DNA from 4 places in the Streptomyces sp. NPDC058291 genome. Region 3 is predicted to be linked to each of the others. Evidence: riboswitches for the same ligand, from Rfam matches in the RefSeq annotation. Region 3 holds a riboswitch; each other region holds the start of a gene.
The links. A riboswitch is a leader RNA that binds a small molecule or an ion and turns the genes downstream of it on or off. The one in region 3 is predicted to bind cyclic di-AMP.

Region 1 (3,555 bases), on a different contig from region 3:
GACTCATCATGCGGGGACTGCGCACGTTGCCGGTGGAGTTCGCGCCGCGGCGGTCGGAGACGCGATCCGAGCAAATCTGACCGGATGTCAGCCGGAGTGTGACCGTTCAGCGGAGCAAAGGTGACCACTCCTCAACTCTGTGATCTTCACGTGATCTGCGCGGCATGAACTTGTGACAAGTGATCGTCTGCCGATACGTTCACTCGTCAGCGCGACGGGCCGGTCTCGGGTCGCCGCGCCGGTACTGCTGTCCAGAGAAAGGCCCCTCGCATGCTCTCCGGGAACGGTCGACACCGTCGCCCCCGTCAGGCTCCGGCCCTCCTCGTCGCGGCCGGAGTGACCGGCTCCGCCATCGCCATCCCGCTGCTGGCCGCCTCCGGCGCGAGCGCAGCCGACGGCACGGTGTGGGACAAGGTGGCGCAGTGCGAGACCGGTGGCTCGTGGAGCGCCGACAAGGGCGGCGGCGAGTACGGAGGCCTGAGTCTCAGCCAGCAGGACTGGGAGGCGTACGGAGGGCTCGACTACGCGGCCAGGCCCGATCTGGCCAGCCGCAACCAGCAGATCGCGGTGGCGCAGAAGGTGCTCGCGGCCGACGGCGTCGGCGCGTGGGGGACCTGCGGGCTGACCTCCGGCCTCACCAAGGACAACGGCGCGCTGGACGTGGACACGGGCCTCGCGGACGGCTCCTCCGGCTCGTCCTCCTCCGGACTGTCCGACCTCACCAAGGGGCTGTCGGGGTCCTCGGGCCCGTCGTCCTCCCCGGACCCGTCGGGCTCCTCCGACGCGTCGGGCGACGGTCCGTCCGCCTCGACGGGATCGTCCGACTCGTCCGCCGATCCCTCTGGTTCGCCCTCGGGGTCCCCTTCGTCCTCTTCGCCCTCTTCCTCCGCCGCCGCGGACGACTCCATCGGCTCCGGTGCGGGCAAGGGCTCGGCCGACGCGGGCGGCGGACGGGCGGCCGACGGCTCGCCCACGGTCACCCCGGAAGCGGACGACTCGGACAAGTCGGGCCAGGAAGTGGGCTCTTGGAGCCTCGTCGACACCGGCTCCCTCGGCTCCGGCCGGCACCGCGGGTCCACCGCCGAGGAGAGCACGACCAAGGGCGTCACGGACCTTTCGACGAACGGAGTCGCCACCGTCGCCACCGCCGGCGGCGGCCGGCACGCCGCGGCCACCTACGTCGTCCGGGAGGGCGACTCGCTCGTCTCCATCGCCGACTCCCTTGGCCTCGACGGCGGATGGCGCGCCCTCTATGCCGAGAACAAGGACCTCATCGGCGGCGACCCGAGCGACATCACCCCCGGTCAGACCCTCGACACAGGGGTCCAATAGGGCGCAAAACCCGGTAAAAACAGCGGGAGTTCACGTCACGCTTCGCGCCGAATGTCCGGTTTGGTGAAAGTGTGGGATGAGTCTCAGAAGCCCTGATCGTCTTTGAAATTCGGCGGATCACGTGTCTACGGTCGAGGCCGCTCGGCAACCCGAGCCCCGGTCGTCGCAACGCCGAATCCTGCCAGTGGCGGCCCGGGAACAGTCGTCGCGTCAAGCGCCGTAGGCAGGAGCGGGGGACCCAAGGTAAGCGCCGGCGCCGGCTGTCGAGGCTGGTCCGGCTTGGGGTGAAGTCACCCCTCCAGGGAGCACGGCTCCCACGGAGGAGTGACCGGGCAACTCACACGGCCCGAACCCGACAGCTCACCTCGTAGGCGTCGGTGAGGGGATCCACCATGCTGTTTTCCGCCAAGGGCAAGCACCGTCGTCCGTCCAAGGCCACCCGCGCCGCCGCTCTGGCCGGCGTCACCGGTGTCGCCATCGCCGCTCCGCTGATGGCGGCCGGCAACGCCTCCGCCGCCACCACCTCCGAGTGGGACACGGTCGCCCAGTGCGAGTCCGGCGGCAACTGGTCCATCAACACCGGCAACGGCTACTACGGCGGCCTGCAGTTCTCCGCCTCGACCTGGGCCGCGTACGGCGGCACGCAGTACGCCGCGCAGGCCAACCAGGCCTCCAAGTCGCAGCAGATCGCCGTCGCCGAGAAGGTGCTCGCCTCCCAGGGCAAGGGCGCCTGGCCGGTCTGCGGCACGGGCCTGTCCGGCGCCGCCTACAACAGCAGCAGCGCCGACTCCTCCAGCTCCTCGGGCTCCAACTCCTCCGGCTCCTCGGGCTCCTCCAGCTCGTCGAACAGCGGCAGCAGCACCCGCTCGACGGAGAAGCAGAGCGCCTCCCGCTCCACCGACCGCCCGGCGGCCTCCAAGACGGTCACCACCCCGACCGGCGAGAAGGTCAAGAAGGGCGACGGCGAGTACAAGGTCGTCAAGGGCGACACGCTCAGCTCCATCGCCGAGAAGCACAAGGTCAAGGGCGGCTGGCACAAGCTGTTCGAGCTGAACAAGGACATCGTCGAGGACGCGAACCTCATCTTCCCGGGGCAGCAGCTGCACCTGAAGTGACACCCGGCTCCCCGAGAGACCACAGCGCCCTCACAACCGAGGTCGGCACACTGAAGACCTCGTGAGGGTCGCCCCCCGTCCCCACGGGCTCCCCGCTCCGGTGCGTGTTCCCCCGTACGCACCGGAGCGGGGTTTCTCTTTGCTCGTTCGCCGTCCCCCGGCAACTTTCTCGGCCACCCCCTTTGTTCCGGGCGTGAACAATAGGTACGGTCTGTCTGTCCACGGGACGGTCGGTCGGCTGCCGACGGCCCGGGGGCGGTTAGGCTCTAGTCGCAAGGCTCATCCGAGGCCGTCCTGGCCCGCGGGCCCCGCACAACCAGCGTCACATCCCAAGAAGGAGATGCTCGTGCCGTCCATCGACGTCGTCGTAGCCCGGGAAATCCTGGACTCCCGAGGCAACCCCACGGTCGAGGTCGAGGTCGGCCTCGACGACGGCAGCACGGGTCGTGCCGCCGTTCCGTCCGGCGCTTCCACCGGCGCCTTCGAGGCCATCGAGCTCCGCGACGGCGACCCCAACCGTTACCACGGCAAGGGCGTCGAGAAGGCCGTCCTCGCCGTCATCGAGCAGATCGGCCCGGAGCTCGTCGGCTACGACGCCACCGAGCAGCGGCTGATCGACCAGGCCATGTTCGACCTGGACGCCACCGACAACAAGGGCTCGCTCGGCGCCAACGCCATCCTCGGCGTCTCCCTCGCCGTCGCCCACGCCGCCTCCGAGGCCAGCGACCTCCCGCTCTTCCGCTACCTGGGCGGCCCCAACGCGCACCTGCTGCCGGTGCCGATGATGAACATCCTGAACGGCGGTTCGCACGCCGACTCCAACGTGGACATCCAGGAGTTCATGATCGCTCCCGTGGGCGCGGAGTCCTTCTCCGAGGCCCTGCGCTGGGGCACCGAGGTCTACCACACGCTGAAGAAGGTCCTGAAGGGCAAGGGCCTGTCCACCGGCCTCGGCGACGAGGGCGGCTTCGCCCCGAACCTCGGCTCCAACCGTGAGGCCCTCGACCTCATCCTCGAGGCCATCAAGGAAGCCGGCTACGCGCCGGGCGAGCAGATCGCGCTCGCGCTCGACGTCGCCGCGTCCGAGTTCTACAAGGACGGCAGGTAC
Region 2 (3,555 bases), on a different contig from region 3:
TGGCCCAGCCGGACGAGCCCGCGCAACACCTTCAGGTGGGCCTCGGTGCGCCGCTGGGCGGCCCGGGAGGCGCCGAACGGCTCCAGCAGCATCCGCATCTCCAGCAGGTCGCCGGCCTCCTGCTCGGTCGGCTCGGCCACGCACGCGCCCGCGTGCCGCCGCGTGACCACGAAGCCCTCGGCCTCCAGCGTGCGCAGCGCCTCCCGGACGGGAACACGGGAGACGCCGTAGCGGCGGGCGAGGAGTTCCTCGGTGAGGCGGCTGCCGCGCTCGTAGACACCCGCGACGATGTCGTCCCGGACGGCCGTGCACACCGAGTGCGCCGGAATACGCATGACGGACCTCCGCCTTAATCCCCGTGAAACGTCGACGATTGACGTGCGTTCAGCGACTCTATTGCAATGAACGGGAATTTCCGATGGCGGGCCGGAATCCATGGATATTTTTTGGACAGCATGCCCCGGGAAACGGTAAAGCCCCGGCCGAAGGGCCGGGGCCGGACGATCTGCCGTCAGGCGTCGTCAGACGTTCACGCCGTGCCCGCGGAGATAGGCGACGGGGTCCATGTCCGAGCCGTACTCCGGGGTGGTGCGGGCCTCGAAGTGCAGATGCGGGCCGGTGACGTTGCCGGTGGCGCCGGAGAGCGCGATGCGCTGTCCCGGGGTGACCTGCTGTCCCACCGACACCTCGATGGACGACAGGTGGCCGTACTGGGTGTACGTCCCGTCGTTCATCCGGATGACCACCTGGTTGCCGTACGCCCCGCCCCAGCCGGTCTCGACCACGGTGCCGGAGCCGACCGCGTGCACGGTGGTGCCGCTGGCGGCGTGGAAGTCGATGCCGGTGTGGCTGCCGGAGGACCACAGCGAGCTGCTGGCCTGGTAGCCGGTGGAGACGTAGGAGCCGGTGATCGGCATCACGAAGGTGTTCAGGCGCCTGCGCTCGGCCTCGCGAGCGGCACGCACGCGTGCCTCGCGCTCCTCGACGGCCTTCTTGGCGGCGGCCTGGCGGGCGGCCTCCTCGAAGGCGGCCTGCTTCTGTACGGCGACCTGGTCGTCGAGCTGCTCGACGACGGCCTCGCCGGCGGTGACGACGGGGATCAGGCCGGTCTGCTCGGGGGTGGGCTCGGCGGCGAAGGCCGGGGCGGAGGCGACGGTCGCCATCACGCCGGTGGTGGTGAGGGCCGCGACGCCCGCCGCGCGGGCGGTGGTGCGCTGCATCCGGCTGGGCCGACGATGCTTCCCGGTGGCGCAGGTGAACGCCATGAAGTCAGGGGTGTCCTTTCCTTCCCTCTCGCCTACCGGGTTAGCTGACGGGTTCGGAGCAGGAAGGTCTCCTACGGACCCCCTCGCCTTCGCGCGGGCGTCCGATTCACCCCAGGGACTTCACAAGTGGGTCCCCGGCTCCCCTGGCTCGCGCCATGCGGGGACTCGGCGATGACTGTCCGGTGCCGCGGCTGCGGCGCACTGCCTGACGAACAGCCCGGATGACGCTAAACGGCCCGGGTTTCCCTCCTCAAACGAATCCCGGTTTTTGTAGCGCATCCCACAGGGCAGATGGGGGACTCCGCCGCAATTCGGACACATCACGGGTTCAATTCCCTCACACGGAGGCCCTGGTGACGCTTGCGTCGACCAGGGCCCCCACACGCGCGTGCCGTTGCCGGACTACTCCGCGGAGACGACCTTCACCTCGCCGATGCCGAGGGCCTCGACCGGCTCCCTGATCTGTGCCGCGTCACCCACCAGGACCGTCACCAACCGGTCCACCGGGAAGGCGTTCACGGCGGCCGCGGTGGCCTCCACCGTGCCCGTCGCCGTCAGTTGCCGGTACAGCGTCGCCTGGAAGTCGTCGGGCAGGTGCTGTTCCACCTGGTCTGCGAGCGTGCCCGCCACAGCCGCGGCGGTCTCGAACTTCAGCGGCGCCACCCCGACCAGGTTCTGCACGGCCACGTCCCGCTCGGCGTCGGTCAGGCCGTCGGCGGCGAGGGTGCGCAGCACCTTCCACAGGTCGTCCAGCGCGGGACCGGTGTTGGGGGTGTCCACCGAGCCGCTGATGGCGAGCATCGCCGCGCCCGAGCCGTCCGGGGCGGACCGCAGGACCTGCCCGAAGGCGCGCACGCCGTAGGTGTAGCCCTTCTCCTCCCGCAGGACCCGGTCCAGGCGGGAGGTGAGGGTGCCGCCGAGGCAGTACGTGCCGAGCACCTGGGCGGGCCACACGCGGTCGTGCCGGTCGGGGCCGATCCGGCCGATCAGCAACTGCGTCTGGACGGCGCCGGGGCGGTCCACGATGACGACCCGGCCGGCGTCGTCGGCGGTCACCGGCGGCACCGGCCGCGGCTCTGCCGAGGAGCCCGTCCAGGCGCCCAGGGTGTCGTCCAGGAGCGCCTTGAGGTCGACTCCGGTGAGGTCGCCGACGACGACGGCGGTGGCCGTGGCCGGGCGGACGTGCCGGTCGTAGAAGGCGCGGACGGCGGCCGAGTCGATCTTCTCGACCGTCTCCGCGGTGCCCTGGCGCGGGCGCGACATGCGCGCGGTGGCCGGGAACAGCTCCTTGGAGAGCTCCTTGGCGGCGCGCCGGGCGGGGTTGGCCAGCTCGTGCGGGATCTCGTCCAGACGGTTGCGGACGAGGCGCTCCACCTCGCTGTCGGCGAACGCGGGTGCCCGCAGCGCGTCGGCGAGCAGACCGAGGCCCTTGGCCAGGCGCGAGGCCGGCACCTCGAGACTGAGGCGGACGCCGGGGTGGTCGGCGTGCGCGTCCAGAGTGGCGCCGCAGCGCTCCAGTTCGGCGGCGAAATCCTCGGCGGAGTGCTTGTCGGTGCCCTCGGAGAAGGCGCGCGCCATGATCGTGGCGATGCCGTCGAGACCGGCCGGCTCGGCGTCCAGGGGCGCGTCGAGGATGACCTCGACGGCCACGACCTGCTGGCCGGGACGGTGGCAGTGCAGCACGGTCAGGCCGTTGTCCAGCGTGCCGCGCTCGGGCGCCGGAAACGCCCACGGCTTGGCCTCGCCCGCCGCGGGCTGGGGGTGGAAGTCCATCGTGGCGAGCTCGGTCACCGGGCCGCCTCCTCGTTCTCGTCCTGGTCGGCGGGGGCTTCGGCGGCGGTCGGCTCGTAGACGAGCACCGCGCGGTTGTCGGGGCGCAGTCGGGCCTTGGCGACCTCCCGCACCTCTTCGGCCGTCACGTCCAGCACGCGCTGGACGGCGGTCAGAGCCAGCTGCGGGTCGCCGAACAGGACGGCGAACCGGCACAGTTCGTCGGCACGGCCGGCGACCGTGCCGAGCCGGTCCAGCCACTCGCGCTCCAACTGGGCCTGGGCGCGCTCCATCTCCTCGTCGGTGGGACCCTCCTCGGCGAACCGGGCGAGCTCCTCGTCGATGGCGGCCTCGATGACGGGCACCTCCACGTCGCCGGACGTCTTCACGTCCAGCCAGCCCAGGGAGGGCGCACCGGCGAGCCGCAGCAGGCCGAAACCGGCCGCCACAGCGGTGCGGTCGCGGCGCACGAGCCGGTTGTACAGGCGGGAGGACTCGCCGCCGCCGAGGACGGTGAGCG
Region 3 (3,555 bases):
GGAGTTCCGCAATCAGCTCATGCTGAACCTCGCCCGCGAGGACGTCCAGGAGTACCTCTGGCAGCAGCTCGACGCATTGCTGTCCAGTGCGCCGATCGACTACGTCAAGTGGGACTTCAACCGCTGCTTCACCGACGCCGGCTGGCCCGAGGACCCCTACCCGCAGCGCCTCTGGGTCGACCACGTGCGAGCCCTGTACCGACTGCTGGACCGGCTGCGGGCCGCCCACCCGGGCGTCGCCTTCGAGTCCTGCTCGGGCGGCGGCGGGCGGATCGACCTCGGCATCATGAGCCGCACCGACCAGGTGTGGACCTCCGACAACACCGACCCCCTCGACCGGCTCGACATCCAGCACGGCTTCAGTCAGATCCACCCGGCGCGGGTCATGGCCGCATGGGTCACCGACAGCCCCAACACCCAGCTCAACGGCCGGGTGAGCTCGCTGCGCTTCCGGTTCGTCAGCGCGATGGCGGGGGTGCTCGGGGTCGGCGGCGACCTCTCCGAGTGGAGCGACGAGGAGCTTGCCGAGGCGCGTCGATGGGTGGATCTCTACAAGGAGATCCGGCCGCTCGTGCAGCACGGCGATCTCTACCGGCTGCGTCCCCCCACGGGCGGGCTGAGCGCCGTGCAGTACGTGCGCGGCGACGAGAGCGTGGTCCTCGCCTGGCTGCAGGCCCAGCGGTTCGGCGAGCCCGTCCCGGCGCTGCGGCTGCGCGGACTCGACCCGACGGCGTCGTACGAATGCCGTGAAACGGGCGAAGTGCACCGGGGTGCCGTTCTGCTGCATCACGGATTGCGTGCCGAGCTGCGGGGCGATCTCGATGCGACGGTTATCCGCCTGCGTCGCATCTGAGTTATCTGTCCGAAATGGATCCTTCGTTCCAACTCGACCTTAAATAGGGAGACCTGGAGGGGCATCACGTGAGCAGCGTCATATTCGTGACCGTACGTCGCCGGTCATGTTCACGTAATGCGCATGCTTTTCCGGGCCCCTTGGTGATAACCGAGCATTCCGTTTAACGCAGTGTGACCACGGATTCCCCCGGGGGATCAAGAGAAACCTGTGAACAGCACAACCTCTGCTTGTCCCCGTGCGTCTGGGTCGCTTACGTTCCACACCAATCCGGACGGACGCCGAATCCTGCCACCGCCCGGATCCCGCACACTCACCCGTGCATGGCAGGAGCGGGGGACCCACAGGCACAACCGCCTGTTCCGGTCTCCGGAACAGGCTCGGGGTAAAGCCGCGTCTCGGCGCGGCCGGGCATCTCCAGCCCGCACCCGACAGCTCACCTCGCAGGCGCCGGAGAGGAATTCGTCATGCCCGCGAAGGGTAAGCACCGCCGTCCGAAGACTCAGCGCTTCACCCGTTCCATAGCCGTCGCCGGAACCGGCGGCGCCGCGCTCGCCCTCCCGCTGATGGGCGCGTCCGGCGCCCACGCGGCCGCCCCGGAGGCGGTTGCGCAGACCTCCGCCCGGCCGGTCGCGCAGACGGTGTCGGAAAAGACCGTCCAGGCCGCCGAAGTGACCCGCAAGACCGCCACCGGGACGACGTACACCGTGCGGTCCGGCGACTACCTCTCGAAGATCGCGGACGAGCAGCACGTCAGCGGCGGCTGGCAGCGGCTCTACCAGGACAACCGCACGGCCGTCGGCGACGACCCGTCGCTGATCCACCCCGGCCTCAAGCTGTCGATCGGCAAGAAGGCCGCGACCGGCGGCCACAAGTCGTCCGGCTCGTCCTCGTCGTCGGCCTCCAAGAGTTCGTCGTCCAAGGCCTCGCAGTCCTCGGCTTCCTCGAAGTCCTCCGTCGCGAAGACGTCCGCCTCCTCGTCCTCCTCGAAGGCGACCCAGGCCGCCGAGAGCAGCTCCGACGGCTTCGCCCTGCCCGTGGCCGGCGCCGCCATCGGCACGCCGTACCACCAGTCGGGCAGCATGTGGTCCAGCGGCTACCACACCGGTGTGGACTTCGTCGTCCCGACCGGCACCTCGCTGAAGGCCGTGGGCGCGGGCACCGTCGTGTCCGCGGGCTGGGGCGGCGCGTACGGCAACCAGGTCGTCATCAGGCTCGCCGACGGCTACTACGCCCAGTACGCCCACCTCTCCCAGCTCTCCGTCTCGGCCGGCCAGACCGTGACCGCGGGCCAGCAGGTCGGCCTGTCCGGGGCGACCGGCAACGTGACCGGCCCGCACCTGCACTTCGAGATCCGCACCACGCCGGACTACGGCTCGGACGTGGACCCGATCGCCTACCTGCGCTCGCACGGCGTCGCCGTCGGCTGACCCCCCCCGACTGCCCCCGCCTGACACGCAGTCGAAGGCCGGACCCCGATCGAAGATCCGGGGCCCGGCCTTCGGCGTGTCCGGACTCCGGCCCCGGGCGGGTCGGGCCCGCAGGGCTCGCCGGTCTCCCGGGGCCGAACCGCGGCCGACCGTGATCGTTTCATTGCGGTCCTGTGGCGGGCCGGGCCGGCGCATCGACAAACGGTGGAGGCGCCATCACAGTGGTCGTGCCGGGGAAAGCGCTTTCCCGCGCTTCGACCTCCCACCGAAGGAGCCGCATCCCGTGACGACCACGCGCAGAGCGTTCGCAGCCCTCGCCGCCGGTGCGGCCCTGGGGGCCCTCGCCCCCGCGGCCGACGCCGGCGCCGCACCACGCCGACGACGACGCCGGCTCATCGCCCACGACGACTTCCGCCACGGTCTGCGTCAGTGGGCCGTGGAGCTGGAGCAGGGCGGGACCGTCACGGCCTCCCGCGGCGCCCTGGAGATCGACGTGCCCGCCGGGGCCACGATCTGGTTCAGGCGGCCGTTCGCAGGGCCCTACGTCCTCGAATACGTCGCCACGCCCGTCGCCGCGGGCGGGGTCAACGACCGGGTGTCCGACCTCAACACCTTCTGGAACGCCGTCGACGTCCGTTCCCCGGACGACCTCTTCGCCACCCCGCGCGGCGGCGCCCTCGCCGAGTACGACCAGCTCAAGACGTACTACGCCGGCTACGGCGCCAACTCCAACACCACGACCCGGCTGCGCCGTTACGTCGGCCGGGCCGGAGTGCGGCCGCTGGTCTTCGACTACACCGAGCCGCTGCTCGTGCCCAACGCCCCGCACCACGTCAGGATCGTCTCCGACGGCCCGGTCGTGCGATGGTGGAACAACGGGCGGCTCGTCTTCGACTGGACGGACCCCGAGCCGTACACGGAAGGGCACTTCGCGTTCCGCACCACCTGGAGCCATTTCCGGATCGACGACTTCCGGGCGTGGTCGCTTATTCCCTGATGGGCCAACTCTTGAGGAGTGGCTTATCTCACCGACCGTCAATTGCTTCCTACGGTCGCGTAAGTCACATTCGAAGGTGAATCATGCACTGCTGTGGCAGACGATTCGAAGAGTGACAACAGATCAGTGATCGGGTCGTACGTGGCGGTGGGGGACAGCTTCACCGAGGGCGTCGGCGACCCCGGCCCGGACGGGGCCTTCGTCGGCTGGGCGGACCGCTTCGCGGTGCTCCTCGCGGACCGGCGGCCCGAAGGCGACTTCGACTACACCAACCT
Region 4 (3,555 bases), on a different contig from region 3:
GCGGTGCGACGGGCTCGTCACCCACTCCGTCAGCTCTCGGCGCACCTGCGTCCAGACCGTGCGGCCCGCCGCCAGCAGTGGGTTCAGGTTCGGCGCGGCGAGCAGCCCGGCGTGCGGCGAGCCGAGCGCGCGGGCCGCGGCTCCCGCGTCGAGGACGTGGCCGCCGAGCCGGACGCCGACGGTGCGCTCCGCGGAGCCCGGCAGCGAGAAGACGCCGTACGGCAGGTTGTGCGGACCGAAGGGATCGCCCTCGGCAAGGTCGAAGGGGGGCATCGGGTACTGCCTCTCTTTCGTGCGCTCTTGGTGCTCGCCTGGTGTGCTCGCCGGACGCCGGGCGGATGTCGCGCGGGTGCGTCGAGCCGCGCCACACGTTACGGCCGACCTCGGCGAAGCGACACGGGACGGGACCGTCGAGGCGGAGAAGGCGGACGACGCCCTCGAGGCGGACGAGGCAAGAGCGCGTGAAACCGTCCGCTGCCAGGTACCGGCGTACCTGGTGTCCTGGCGCACGGGCACAGTCGGCGATCTGGCAGAAAACCGTTGCTTTGATCCAGCCGTCAACCACAACGTGTCAGTCAACGAAGGGGAGTTGACAGAACAGGGAAGGACTTGGCCGCTGTTCGGGCGGCGTCGAACCGGAGGGGTGCGGCATCCGTATTCTCTGATCATGGCCGCACCCCTCGCATATGCCGCGCGCACCGCGTACTCCCTCATCGCCACCGACCTGGACGGAACGCTGCTCCGCGGCGACGACACGTTCTCCGACCGGTCGCTCGACGCGCTCGCGCGGGTGGCGGTCGCCGGCGCACGCCACCTGGTGGTGACGGGCCGCCCCGCGCCCCGCGTGCGGTCGCTGCTCGACCGTCTGCACAGCAGGGGGCTCGCGGTGTGCGGACAGGGCGCGCAGTTGTACGACGCCGGCGCGGACCGCCTGCTGTGGTCGGTCACCCTGGACCGGGAACTGGCGGAGACCGCGCTCGGCAAGATCGAGGCGGAGGTGGGGCAGCTGTACGCGGCCGTCGACCAGGACGGCGTCGACGGGCTGACGCTCATCGAGCCGGGCTACCGGATGCCGCACCCCACGCTGCCCGCCCTGCGCGTCGGCCATCGCGACGACTTGTGGTGCGAGCCGATCAGCAAGGTGCTGCTGCGCCACCCGTTCCTGTCCGACGACGAGTTGGCGGCGACGGCCCGCTCGGTGGTCGGCTCGCTCGCCACCGTCACCATGTCGGGGCCGGGCACGGTGGAGCTCCAGCCCTGCGGCGTCACCAAGGCGACGGGACTGGCCCTGGCCGCCGAACACCTGGGTCTGCGGCCCGAGGACACCGTCGCCTTCGGGGACATGCCCAACGACATCCCCATGTTCGACTGGGCCGCGCGCGGGGTCGCGATGGCCAACGCGCACCCCGAACTCAAGGCGGTGGCCGACGAGGTCACGACGTCGAACGAGGACGACGGCGTGGCCGTCGTCCTCGAAAGACTGTTTCCGTGAGCCCAGGCCCCGTCAGTACGCGCTGAAGACGTTGTCGATGGAGCCGTAGCGCGCGGCCGCGTAATTGCAGGCGGCGGTGATGTTCGCGACCGGGTCGTAGGAGTCCCAGGACGTGCCGTCGACGTGGTAGGCGCGGAAGGTCGGGTCGATGACCTGCAGCAGCCCCTTGGACGGGATGCCCGCGGCTGCGTTGGAGTCCCAGAGGTTGATGGCGTAGGGGTTGCCGGAGGACTCGCGGATGACGTTGCGGTAGATGCCGTTGTACGTCCCCGGGATGCCGTGCTGCGCCATGACGTGGAGCGAGGCGCGGATCCACCCGTCGAGGTTGTTGGCGTATCCCAGGCTGGAGGCGGTGGCGACGGTCGGGGTCGCGGCGGAGGCTCCGGTGGCTCCGATCAGCGGGAGCGCCAGCACGGCGACTCCGGTGCCGGCGACGGCGAGCTTGCGGGCGAGGCGGGCGGTGCGAGTGCGGCGGTGAGCGGCAGCGGGCATGACGAATTTCCTCTCCAGCGCCTGCGAGGTGAGCTGTCGGGTTCGGGCGGGGAGCTGCCCGGTCGCGTCCTCGACGGTCGCGACTTCACCCCGAGCCGCAAGCGCATGTCCGAAACATCCGGAAAATCCGGGATGTTAGGAACACCCGCTGCGGCGACTTACCTGGTTCCCCCGCTCCTGCCGTGCGTTATCGATGGGTGTCATGGGCGGCGGCAGGATTAGGCGTCCGCCCGACAGGCCGGGAACGTATGCGAGAGCACATGTCCGGAACAAGTAGCGGATTCACAGATCACCCCTATTGACCTTGGTCTGTGGCCTATGGGGTGCTTGATCCTTTGTGGGTGCAAAGCGTCAACTTGCTTGAGGGATGCGGAGGATCGGTGAGGATCGGTGAAGGAGGGGTGGACGGGGACCGGCCCGGCCGAGTGAGCCAACTCACCAGCCTCCACAAGGGCGGCGAAACGGGCATTAAGCCCAACTCATGCTTAAACGAGCGGGGATGAGCTGACGTCTCCGTCGCCGTCTCGCGCCACCCGGCTCGGCGTCGCCCGCGCCCCGTCCTTTCGGACTCGAGTCGCATCTGGGGGAGCGGGATCCGCGGTGCGCACGTGATAGTCGTCACGCCGGACGGGGTGAAGCGGGTGAGGGGTGCGGTGAGGGCGTGGGCCGGAACGAGGCGGTCCGGAGGGCGCGGGGGTGAGGGGCGTGCCGCCGGTCCCGGATGCGGGAGGGCGGAGGCGCGGAAGCTTCGGTATGCGCCTGGACGCCGGGACGTCTGGATGCCCGGACGTCTGGACGCCTGGACGCCGGGACGTCTGGATGCCCGGACGCCTGGACGCCGGGACGTCTGGACATCTGGATGCCCGGAAGGACCCGGACGGCCCGGAAGGACCGGACGCCCGGAAGGGACCGGGCGCCCGGACGCCTGGGTCGTGGGCGGGGCCGGGGCGGAGTACCGGGTTCCGGGGTCGGCCGTTCCCGCGGCGGCTGCGGTGCCGGGGGGCCGCGAGCATGAAACGCTACTCCCGGGTAATCCGATGGATGTCCGTGCATATGAGCTGATCAGGAACTTAGCGGGTGTAATCCGGTACCGCCCGGCCTGAGGGAGGCACCCGCTGGGCGAGTCCATTCGAGCCTGGGGGACGTGGGGGCTATCGGTGATCGAAACGTGACCGGATACGCTGACTTGAGTGAGGGCAGCGACCTATCGACAAACCGCGTAATCGCCAGTGGACACCAGCAGACAGGAGACCCCTCGTGACCGTCGTCGGGCCGTTCGGGCTGAGCGTGCGGGACCAGGCTCTGGAAGCCGATGTCCAGGCCGGATTGGCGGCTGTCGAGGAAGGCTTGCTCGAAGCCACCAAGAGTGAGGTCCCCTTCATCACGGAGGCCGCCCAGCACCTCGTGCGGGCGGGCGGAAAGCGGTTCAGGCCGCTGCTCGTGGTGCTCGCGTCGCAGTTCGGGGACAAGTACGCGCCGGGTGTCGTGCCCTCGGCCGTGGTGGTGGAGCTGACCCACCTGGCCACCCTGTACCACGACGACGTCATGGACGAGGCCGCCGTGCGGCGCGG

Region 1: linked by a shared signal. The riboswitch ahead of ACFVYK_RS30830 (transglycosylase family protein) and the one ahead of ACFVYK_RS36980 (peptidoglycan DD-metalloendopeptidase family protein) in region 3 are both predicted to bind cyclic di-AMP.
Region 2: linked by a shared signal. The riboswitch ahead of ACFVYK_RS14105 (M23 family metallopeptidase) and the one ahead of ACFVYK_RS36980 (peptidoglycan DD-metalloendopeptidase family protein) in region 3 are both predicted to bind cyclic di-AMP.
Region 4: linked by a shared signal. The riboswitch ahead of ACFVYK_RS06655 (transglycosylase SLT domain-containing protein) and the one ahead of ACFVYK_RS36980 (peptidoglycan DD-metalloendopeptidase family protein) in region 3 are both predicted to bind cyclic di-AMP.

The regions. Positions count from the first base shown of each region.
Region 1 covers NZ_JBHVYK010000084.1:23,023-26,577, forward strand. The annotation lists gene ACFVYK_RS30820 (cytochrome P450) at 1-80, shown strand, start outside; gene ACFVYK_RS30825 (transglycosylase family protein) at 271-1,332, shown strand; cyclic di-AMP (ydaO/yuaA leader) riboswitch at 1,538-1,721, shown strand; gene ACFVYK_RS30830 (transglycosylase family protein) at 1,725-2,447, shown strand; gene eno (phosphopyruvate hydratase) at 2,788-3,555, shown strand, end outside.
Region 2 covers NZ_JBHVYK010000022.1:27,689-31,243, forward strand. The annotation lists gene ACFVYK_RS14100 (GntR family transcriptional regulator) at 1-335, opposite strand, end outside; gene ACFVYK_RS14105 (M23 family metallopeptidase) at 522-1,265, opposite strand; cyclic di-AMP (ydaO/yuaA leader) riboswitch at 1,280-1,446, opposite strand; gene ACFVYK_RS14110 (M16 family metallopeptidase) at 1,668-3,056, opposite strand; gene ACFVYK_RS14115 (M16 family metallopeptidase) at 3,053-3,555, opposite strand, start outside.
Region 3 covers NZ_JBHVYK010000145.1:775-4,329, reverse strand. The annotation lists gene ACFVYK_RS36985 (alpha-galactosidase) at 1-853, shown strand, start outside; cyclic di-AMP (ydaO/yuaA leader) riboswitch at 1,123-1,316, shown strand; gene ACFVYK_RS36980 (peptidoglycan DD-metalloendopeptidase family protein) at 1,321-2,283, shown strand; gene ACFVYK_RS36975 (DUF6250 domain-containing protein) at 2,567-3,280, shown strand; gene ACFVYK_RS36970 (SGNH/GDSL hydrolase family protein) at 3,407-3,555, shown strand, end outside.
Region 4 covers NZ_JBHVYK010000009.1:19,600-23,154, reverse strand. The annotation lists gene fahA (fumarylacetoacetase) at 1-273, opposite strand, end outside; gene ACFVYK_RS06660 (HAD family hydrolase) at 668-1,492, shown strand; gene ACFVYK_RS06655 (transglycosylase SLT domain-containing protein) at 1,505-1,984, opposite strand; cyclic di-AMP (ydaO/yuaA leader) riboswitch at 1,988-2,209, opposite strand; gene ACFVYK_RS06650 (polyprenyl synthetase family protein) at 3,242-3,555, shown strand, end outside.